DNA from 2 places in the Micromonospora sp. NBC_00362 genome. Region 1 is predicted to be linked to the other one. Evidence: riboswitches for the same ligand, from Rfam matches in the RefSeq annotation. Region 1 holds a riboswitch; the other holds the start of a gene.

Region 1 (4,904 bases):
CAGGTACCGTTCCAACTGCGCCGGTACGGTCGGGTCGGCGCTGACCTGGAAGTGCATCGGCGCCGTCACCCCCACCGTCGGGGCGCCGGTCATCGAGACCGTGTACGGGCCAGCCGTCGCCTGTGCCGCCGCGGGCGGCAGCACGGTCGGGTTGTGCGCGCCGGGCACCGTGTGGTCGACGCCGAGCACGAGGGGCTGCTGCTTGCCGTCGGCCGCGGTGACGGAGAAGTCGGCGTAGACGCGGTAGCCCCCGGGCCGGGCCAGCGTCAGGGGGACACTCCAGGTGCCTTCGGGTGCCATCGTCGGGTGCAGGTGCTGGTAGCCGGACAGGTCGCGGCCGACCACGATCAGGTGCAATGGCTTGTCGTGGACGACAGCGAAGGTCGTTGCCGGCTGCCTGTCGGTCCCGACGATGCGGAACCGGTAGTCGGCGCGTACACCAGGGGGTTGGGACCGCTCCAGCGGTTGCAGGGTGTACCCACCGGCGCTGACCGTCGTGCCGGTCGCCAGCGTCGCGCCTGTCGCGTCGTCACCCCGATGCGTGTGCGGCCCGGTGCCCGCCGGGTGTTGGTGCCCGTCGGTCGCGGAGCCCACCTGTCCCGAGGCGGGCGATCCGCCGGCTGACGGTCGTGCGTTGCTGGTCGCCGGACTCTCGTCGGCGGTGCCGATACGGGCCAACCCGAACCCGGCCAACAGGGCCGCCACCAGGCCACCGACGAACAGCGCCAGGTGGGTGTTGCTCAACCGGGACCCAGGCGTCGCGGCGGCGAGGTCCGTGTCGGGCCGTGGTCCGGTGTCGACTGTCAGCTCGTCGTCCGTGCTGGCGAGGGCCGTGGTCACCTGATCGGTAGGCGTCGGATCGACCGCAACGCCCGTGCGGGCCGTGACGACCGTGGTGCCCTTGCGCGCCGCCGGCACTGTGGCGGGCCGCCGTTTGTCGCTCGCAGTACGCGCGACGACGCCGGTCGCCGCACCGGCCTTGCCCCCGACGGTCTTGCCAGCGGCGGTCTTGCCGCCGACGGTCTTGCCCCCGGCGGTTTTGTCCCCGGCGGCCTTGCCGCCGACGGTATTGCCAGTGCCGGCCCTATTCGTGGTACGGGCGCCACCGCCGCGTCGACCGGAGGTCGCCGCCGAGGCACGGCCCCGGCCGGTGGGTGTGCCGGCGGATCGGCGACGCCAGACGACGAACCCGACCGCCGCCCCGACCGCCGCGACCGCCGCCGCCCAGCCGGCCCAGGCCGGTGCCCCGGGACCGCTCTCCTCGGTCGACCCGGTCGACGGGGCCGCCGCGGCCGGCGGGGTCGACGGATCGTCGGCGGTGGTCGGCACCGCCGAGGCCTGCCCGGACGAGTTGTGCTGCTCGGTGGCGGTCACCAGCGCCGGGTCCGGTTGGGTCGACGGCGGGCTCCACCCCTTCGGCGCTGCCGTCACCCGACCGTCGTAGCGGAAGGTCAGGGTGCCCCGCACGGTGTCGCCGTCCGAGGCGACCGACAGGTAGCTCACCGAGTACTGGCCCTTGGCGGGCAGGTGGGCGACGGACACCACCGCGGGGAACCCCGTCGTGTACTCCCGTGGCTCGAACTGACCGTTGACCAGGAAGTACTCCCGTACCGGCTTGTCCAGTGGCTTCGGCTCCCCATACGACCAGCCGTTATCGACACGGACGCCGCCCGGGGCGGTGATCGTGAAGAACGCATTGGCGGCGGCCTTCTCGGTGAAGTACAGCCGCACCTCCGTCAACGGCTCGCGCACTGCGGCGCCGCTCGCCGGTGTGGACATGGCGAGGGTCCCGTGCGCGGCGGCGGGTTGGGCGGACGCGAGGAGGGCGACCGCCGAGGCGAGGAGGAACGCGAGGAGGCCCGAGACCACCCGCCCGCAAGTCTGGGGGAGACGACGCATCTGGATATCCTCACCCTCGCGAGACTTTTTTCAATAGCTGGCGATCTTCTTCCTCAGACGACAAAAGTTGACGATCAGGCCATCCGTCGCCGCGGCGGGACGCCCCGGGTGGACACATTCCCTGGCCAGCTATGCTGCCGACGGCGCTGGTTCGCCCCGTCGTGACCGGCGGGGCGTCGTAAGAGGGAACCCGGTGAAAATCCGGGGCTGCCCCGCAGCGGTGAGTGGGAACGACCGCCGTCATCAGCACTGGGCCAACGGCCTGGGAAGCGACGGCCAGTAGGGGACCGGCGCGACCGGTCAGGCCCGCGAGTCCGAAGACCTGCCGGCGCCGCGTACACAACCGTGTGCGCTGCCGTCGGCCTCGCGGGTGGGCTGAGCGGGTGACGGGCCGTGCGCGTGGTGCACGGCCAGGTCCTCGTCAGCGTGTGTCCGCGACCCGGCGGTGTGGTTTCCCGAGGGACGGACTGCCGCTGTGCATGACACCACCACCACCACCATCGCCGGCCGAGCGCCGTCGGCGTCGCACCTGACCCTTTCGCAGATCATGGACCAGCACCACACCAACCTGATGGGTACGGTGCACGGCGGCCGGATCCTCAACCTCATCGACTCCGTCGCCGGTGTGGTCGCCGCCCGGCACTCCGACGGGCCGGCGGTGACCGCCGCCATCGACGAGACGGCGTTCCTCCGCGCGGTGCGGGTCGGCGACGTCGTGCACGTCGACGCCCGGATCACCTGGGCCGGCCGCAGCTCGATGGAGGTGGCCGTCAAGGTGACCGCCGACCGGTGGGACCGGGCGGTGCCGCCCACCGACGTGGCCACCGCCCACCTGGTCATGGTCGCCATCGACGACGACGGTCAGCCTCGGACGGTGCCGCCGCTGCTACCGGAGACCGACGGGGACCGGCGTCGGTACCGGGAGGCGGAGATCCGCCGGAAGCACCGACTGGCGCTGCGACGCGCGTTGCTCGACGGTGCCGAAGACGACTGACCAGCGCTCGGGCCCGCCCGTGGCGGCGCTGGCGCGGTCCGAGGAACCCGCCCCGCCGCCTATCCGGTCGGATAGCGTCCACGTGAAGCCTCGATCACGGAGAGTGTGGATGGTTATGCGCGCTGCGGTGTTGCGGGAGTTCAACGTTCCGCTGACGGTCGAGGAGATCGATCAACCCACCCCCGAGCGCGGGCAGGTGCTGGTGCGGATCGTCGCCAGCGGGGTCAACCCGCTCGACACGAAGATCCAGGCTGGAAAGGCCGCGCACGCGCGTGTCGAGCTGCCTGCGGTGCTCGGCCTGGACCTCGCCGGTATCGTCGCGGCGGTCGGCGCGGACGTGACCGGCTTCGCGCCGGGAGACGAGGTGTACGGGCTGTGCGGGGGCGTCGGCGGCCTTCAGGGCTCGCTGGCCGAGTACGCCGCAGTGGACGCCCGGCTGCTTGCCCACAAGCCGAAGGCACTCTCGATGCGGGAGGCCGCCGCGCTGCCCCTGGCGGCGATCACCTCCTGGGAGGGGCTCGTCGACCGGGCTGGGGTCCACGCCGGCCAGAAGGTGCTGGTGCACGGCGGTGCCGGCGGGGTCGGATACGTGGGTGTGCAACTCGCCCAGGCGCGCGGCGCCGAGGCGTACGCCACGGGCGGGCCGGCGAGCATGCGGGTGATCGAGAGCCTGGGCGCCGTGCCGATCGACTACACGACGAGCAAGGTCGAGGAGTACGTCGAGAGGTACACCGGCGGCGAAGGGTTCGACATCGTCGTCGACAACGTCGGTGGCGCGACGCTCGACGCGTCGTTCGCGGCGGTACGCACCTACCACGGGCACGTCGTCAGCGCGCTGGGCTGGGGCTCACACTCGCTCGCCCCGCTGTCGTTCCGAGGCGCGACCTATTCCGGGGTGTTCACCCTCTTGCCGATGCTCACCGGCCGGGGCCGCGAACACCACGGCGACATCCTGCGCGAGATCGCGGCGCTGGCCGATGCCGGCGCGTTGCGCCCGCGACTGGACCCGCGAGCGTTCACGCTCGACACGGTCATGGACGCCCACGACCTGGTTGCCGGCGGCACCGCCGAGGGCAAGGTCGTCGTGGACGTCGCCGGTTGAGCCGAGCCGTTCGTTCCCGCGGAGTGCTCTGTGGTTCTGCGCAGCGGTCGACAAGGTTCTAGGTGGCCTTGCAGGGGAGTGTGCGCAGGTCAAGGCAGTGAGCTGTTGGTGGGCCTGGCCCCGCAACTGGGAGCAGATTGGGTGCAGGTTGGCGAAGTGGTCAGGCGTGTTGTTTCGGGATGGCTGGCGCCGGCCCTAAACAGGGTCGTAAGGAACCACGCGCGGCGGTGCAGGAGCGAACTCTTGCTCTAACCCATCAGGCCGATGGTTGCGATGACCACATCTCGTTCAGCCGGTAGGTGAGGAACCTGCCACCGTCGGAACGTTTGCCCAGACGGGAACAAGGTCGTTCGCCCGGTAGGGCGCTCCACCTTGTCCCCGTCCTGGGGAGGCTGGACGGTCTACGACTGCCCAACGAGGAGATCCGCTTGAGTCCGCAGGGACTTGAGCCGCAGGCACTGGAGCCTTGCTCTAGCCGAGCGAGAGGAGCCCTTCCGTCCGCGCGAATCATCCTCTGAGCTTCGCTAGCCTCTGCACGTGATCTCCTACCGCGCTACCGCCCCCGCGGACCTCGACCGCGTGACGCCGTGGATCGTGACCGAGCCCGTTGGGTGGATCCCCGCCGACCGTTACCTGGCCGATCTGGCCGAGGACATGTACCGACCGGAATGGACATGGATCGCCGAGCACGACGGCCAGGTCGTGGGACGGGCATTGTGGTGGGGGCCGAAGGGGAGCCCGCATCCGGTCGCGCTCGACTGCCTCGACGTGGATCCAGCCCTGGACGACCGTGCCGCCGTCGCCGCCGAGCTGATCAAGGCCGCGCTGGCCGGATTCCCGGAGCCGGTGGAGTACAGCATCGAGGTCACCGGCGGCTGGCGTGACGATCCGGCCACCTTGGCGGCCGTG
Region 2 (4,904 bases), 1.4 Mb from region 1:
GGAGGTGGGGAAGCGGACGTCTTCGACGGTGACGGCGGTGATCTGCGGCATGCGCTCCTCGCCCGGCTCGGCTAAAGATCAGATGATCACTGGGAGTATACGGAGGGCTGCTCCAGCCCGTCAACGATGTCGATCACCGTAGGCCCACAGACATATGATGTTTGCGCCGCAGGGTCGTTCCGCCTTGTCGCCCATCGTGCCGGTAGACGGGCGAAGGTGGCGGGGGTGGCGGGTTGTGGAGATTGGATGTTCCCCCTCGCGCCAAGGCATTGACGTCGACGTATGGGAGCACTCTACGGTGCCGTGGCCTCGATACATCAAATCTTTGTCGACTGTCGACACGCGCGGGGAGAGTCCGGTCTCTGGTGCCCGGCCTCGGTCGGCGTGGGGTGGTCGGCCGGGGTGGTGACGGTGGTCACCGAGTGAGTCGCCGACACGCCCGAGACCGACATGTGGGGTGTGACAACGGCTGTGTCCCTATATATGGTGTCGAGCGCAGCTGGTTCGGCCGCTCATCCGGGGCGGTCGAGGCAACAGGGAACCCGGTGGAAATCCGGGACTGTCCCGCAGCGGTGAGTGGGAACGACCGCCGTCATCAGCACTGGGCCACCAATCGGCCTGGGAAGCGACGGCCAGTAGGAGACCGGCGAGTCCGGTCGTGCCCGCGAGTCCGAAGACCTGCCAGCGCGCCGCGTACCCGCACCCGGGTGGGCGGCGGTCCGAGGCCGCGTGGGACGGCTGACGCCACCTGACCCACGCCGTGCTGGCGTGGCGTCCGCCGGTGTCTGTCTCCTCGCGTCCGGACCACCAGGTCTCGAACTCCGAGGAGCGAGTGGTGACAGTCACCGAGGTAGTCCCGGCCAGCGGCGACGCGATCCTGCGGCGGACGCCGATGCAGGTCCGCAAGCGCGACGGCGGCACCGAACCCGTGGACGTGAACAAGATCGTCCGGGCGGTCGAGCGGTGGGCCGACGACCTGACCGACGTCGACCCGATGCGGGTGGCCACCCGCACCATCAGCGGCCTCTACGACGGCGCGACCACTGCCGAACTGGACCGGCTGTCCATCCAGACCGCGGCCGAGATGATCGGCGAGGAGCCGCAGTACTCGCGCCTCGCCGCGCGGCTGCTGGCCGGCTACGTCGACAAGGAGGTGCGTCGACAGGGCATCACCTCGTTCAGCGCGGCGATCCGGGCCGGCCACGCCGAGGGCCTGATCGGTGACGACACCGCCGCGTTCGTCGACGCGCACGCCACGACGCTCGACCACGCCATCGACCCGGACGGCGACCGCCGGTTCGAGTACTTCGGCCTGCGCACGGTGTACGACCGCTACCTGCTGCGCCACCCCACCAGCCGACTGGTGCTGGAGACCCCGCAGTACTGGCTGCTGCGGGTGGCCTGCGGCCTGGCCCGGACGGCGGACGAGGCGGTCGGCTTCTACCGACTGATGTCCAGCCTGGCCTACCTGCCCAGCTCACCGACCTTGTTCAACTCCGGGACGCGGCACACCCAGATGTCCTCCTGCTACCTGGTCGACTCCCCGCTCGACGAGCTGGACTCCATCTACCAGCGGTACGCCCAGGTCGCCAACCTGTCCAAGTTCGCCGGTGGCATCGGCATCGCGTACTCCCGGGTCCGCTCCCGCGGCGCGTTGATCCGGGGCACGAACGGGCAGTCCAACGGGATCGTGCCGTGGCTGCGCACGCTGGACGCGAGCGTCGCCGCGGTGAACCAGGGTGGCCGGCGCAAGGGGGCGGCCTGCGTCTACCTGGAGCCGTGGCACCCGGACATCGAGGAGTTCCTGCAACTGCGGGACAACACCGGCGAGGACGCCCGGCGCACCCACAACCTCAACCTGGCCAACTGGATTCCAGACGAGTTCATGCGCCGGGTCGAGGCCGACGAGCTGTGGTCGCTGTTCGACCCGCACGAGGTGCCCGAGCTGCCCGACCTGTGGGGGGAGCGGTTCGACGCCGCGTACCGGGAGGCCGAGGCGCAGGGCCGCTACGTGCGGCAGGTTCCGGCACGGGAGCTGTACGGGAAGATGATGCGGACCCTCGCCCAGACCGGCAACGGCTGGATGACCTTCAAGGACGCCGCCAACCGGCTCTGCAACCAGACCGCCGAGCCGGGCAACGTGGTGCACCTGTCGAACCTCTGCACCGAGATCGTCGAGGTGTCCAGTGACACCGAGACCGCCGTGTGCAACCTCGGCTCGGTGAACCTCGCCGCACACCTCACCGACGGCGGCATCGACTGGGAGCGGCTGCGCGCCACGGTGCGGACCGCGGTGACCTTCCTCGACCGGGTCATCGACATCAACTACTACCCGACCGCGCAGGCGGCGGCGAGCAACCCCCGCTGGCGGCCGGTCGGGCTCGGGCTGATGGGCCTACAGGACGTGTTCTTCGCGCTGCGGCTGCCGTTCGACTCGCCGGCCGCCCGCGAGCTGTCCACCCGGATCAGCGAGGAGCTGTACCTGACCGCGCTGGAGACCTCCGCCGACCTGGCGCGCGACTTCGGCGCGCACCCGGCGTACCCGCAGACCCGGGCCGCGCGAGGCCAGCTCCAGCCCGACCTGTGGGGTGTCGAGGGTACGCAGACCGCGCGGTGGGACGCGCTGCGCGAGCGGGTCGAGGCGTACGGGCTGCGCAACTCGCTGCTCGTGGCGGTCGCACCGACCGCGACCATCGCCTCGATCGCCGGGTGCTACGAGTGCATCGAGCCGCAGGTGTCCAACCTGTTCAAGCGCGAGACCCTGTCGGGGGAGTTCCTCCAGGTCAACACCGCTCTGGTACGCGAGCTGAAGGCCCGCGGTCTGTGGACCGAGCGGATTCGTTCGGCGATCAAGCGGGCGGAGGGGTCGGTGCAGGACATCGCCGAGCTGCCGGCCGGCGTACGGGAGTTGTTCCGCACCGCGTGGGAGCTGCCGCAGCGGGCGCTGATCGACCTGGCTGCCGCCCGCGCCCCGTTCATCGACCAGTCCCAGTCGTTGAACCTGTTCCTGGCCGCGCCGACCATCGGCAAGCTCTCCTCGATGTACCTGTACGCGTGGAAGGCCGGGCTGAAGACCACCTACTACCTGCGCTCGCGCCCCGCGACGCGGATCCAGCAGGCCACCGTCAGCGCCGTCGCACCCGTCGTCGTCGACGCGGAGGCGCTGGCCTGCTCGCTGGAGAACCCCGAGTCGTGCGAGGCCTGCCAGTGACTCCCGCCGACGCCGCCACCACCGATGCCAGCACCACCGACACGAGGACCACGCACATGCTGCTCGACCCCGGGATGGACCTGACTCTCCGCCCGATGCGCTACCCGCACTTCTTCGACCGGTTCCGCGACGCGATCCGCAACACCTGGACGGTCGAGGAGGTCGACCTGCACGCCGACCTCGCCGACCTGGACAAGCTGTCGCCGGCCGAACGGCACCTGGTCAGCCGCCTGGTGGCGTTCTTCGCCACCGGTGACACGATCGTCGCCAACAACCTGGTGCTCAACCTCTACCAGCACGTCAACAGCCCGGAGGGTCGCCTCTACCTGTCCCGCCAGCTGTTCGAGGAGGCCGTGCACGTCCAGTTCTATCTCAACCTGCTCGACACGTACGTGCCCGACGAGACCGAACGCTTCGAGGCCTTCGCGGCCATCGAGAACATCCCCTCGATCCGTCGTAAGGCCGAGTTCTGCTTCCGGTGGATCGACTCCCTGACCGACCTGCGGGAGCTGCGATCCCGCGAGGACCGGCGCACGTTCCTGCTCAACCTGATCTGCTTCGCCGCCTGCATCGAGGGTTTGTTCTTCTACGGCGCGTTCGCGTACGTCTACTTCCTGCGCTCCCGCGGGCTGCTGCACGGCCTCGCCTCGGGCACCAACTGGGTGTTCCGCGACGAGTCCATGCACATGGCGTTCGCGTTCGACGTCGTCGACACCGTCCGCGCCGAGGAGCCGGACCTGTTCGACGACGACCTCGCCGACCAGGTTCGCCGGATGCTCACCGAGGCGGTCGAGTGTGAGGTGCAGTTCGCCGAGGACCTGGTGGGCCACGGTGTGCCCGGTCTGACGTTGGCCGACATGCGGGAGTACCTCCAGCACGTCGCCGACCGCCGCCTCGCCCAGCTCGGCATCGCGCCGCACTACGGTTCGAGCAACCCGTTCGGCTTCATGGAGTTGCAGGACGTGCAGGAGCTGTCCAACTTCTTCGAGCGGCGGGTGTCGGCGTACCAGGTCGGGGTGACCGGCACCGTCGCCTTCGACGACGACTTCTAGGCGGCGACCTCGGCCCACGCGTTGCCAGTGAGGACCACCCCGTCCGCGCCGATCTTGCAGTTTCGGTCGCCGGTATGCGCGCAATGCCCTGTTATGTCGCGACAGGAAGTGCAAGATCGCGGGGGAAGGGGCGGTCCGGTCTCGTCGATCATGGAGTTATGGTGCCTGATTGGTGTTGTGCGGGCACTTTGTCGCCCACCACAACTCCATGATCGACGAGGTAGCGCGGGGTTGGCGAACAGCCAGTCCGTCTAAACGCGACGGTGCTGGGCTACTTCTCATCAATCGATCAAGGAAGCGGCGCGCTCAGCTCTGGGCTTCTGCGACGTAGACACCTTTGCCTGGATGGCCCTCGACCAGCTCGCGGTCTTTGAGAAATCTCGTTGGCGATCCGCCGCATCGATCATGTTGCAGAAGTAACTGTGGACGGTGAGCGGTGCGGCGCGTTCGACGACGACTTCTAGGCGGCGACCGATCCGGGAGCCTGGCGTCGCTTGGTGAGCCACCGCATCACGTGCAGGGGGTGCGACGCCGGGTCCGGGATCGGGTGGAAGACGTGTTCGACAGCACCGTCGGCGACGATCAAGGTCAGCCGCTCGTAGAGCGTCATGTCGCCGGCGGCGCGGGTCGGCAGCCGCAGC

What was found. Region 1 has a riboswitch for cobalamin ahead of OG992_RS01295 (acyl-CoA thioesterase). Riboswitches for the same ligand answer to the same signal wherever they lie in the genome.
Region 2: it holds a riboswitch for cobalamin, as region 1 does, so the genes downstream of both, OG992_RS07780 (ribonucleoside-diphosphate reductase subunit alpha) here and OG992_RS01295 (acyl-CoA thioesterase) in region 1, are expected to answer to the same signal.

What each region holds. Positions count from the first base shown of each region.
Region 1 is NZ_JAPENH010000001.1:284,014-288,917, forward strand. Features, by position in the region: gene OG992_RS01290 (copper resistance protein CopC) at 1-1,899, opposite strand, end outside; cobalamin riboswitch at 2,030-2,244, shown strand; gene OG992_RS01295 (acyl-CoA thioesterase) at 2,447-2,893, shown strand; gene OG992_RS01300 (zinc-dependent alcohol dehydrogenase family protein) at 3,003-3,995, shown strand; gene OG992_RS01305 (GNAT family N-acetyltransferase) at 4,533-4,904, shown strand, end outside.
Region 2 is NZ_JAPENH010000001.1:1,676,033-1,680,936, reverse strand. Features, by position in the region: gene OG992_RS07785 (enolase C-terminal domain-like protein) at 1-51, opposite strand, end outside; cobalamin riboswitch at 484-701, shown strand; gene OG992_RS07780 (ribonucleoside-diphosphate reductase subunit alpha) at 893-3,211, shown strand; gene OG992_RS07775 (ribonucleotide-diphosphate reductase subunit beta) at 3,268-4,263, shown strand; gene OG992_RS07770 (MerR family transcriptional regulator) at 4,724-4,904, opposite strand, start outside.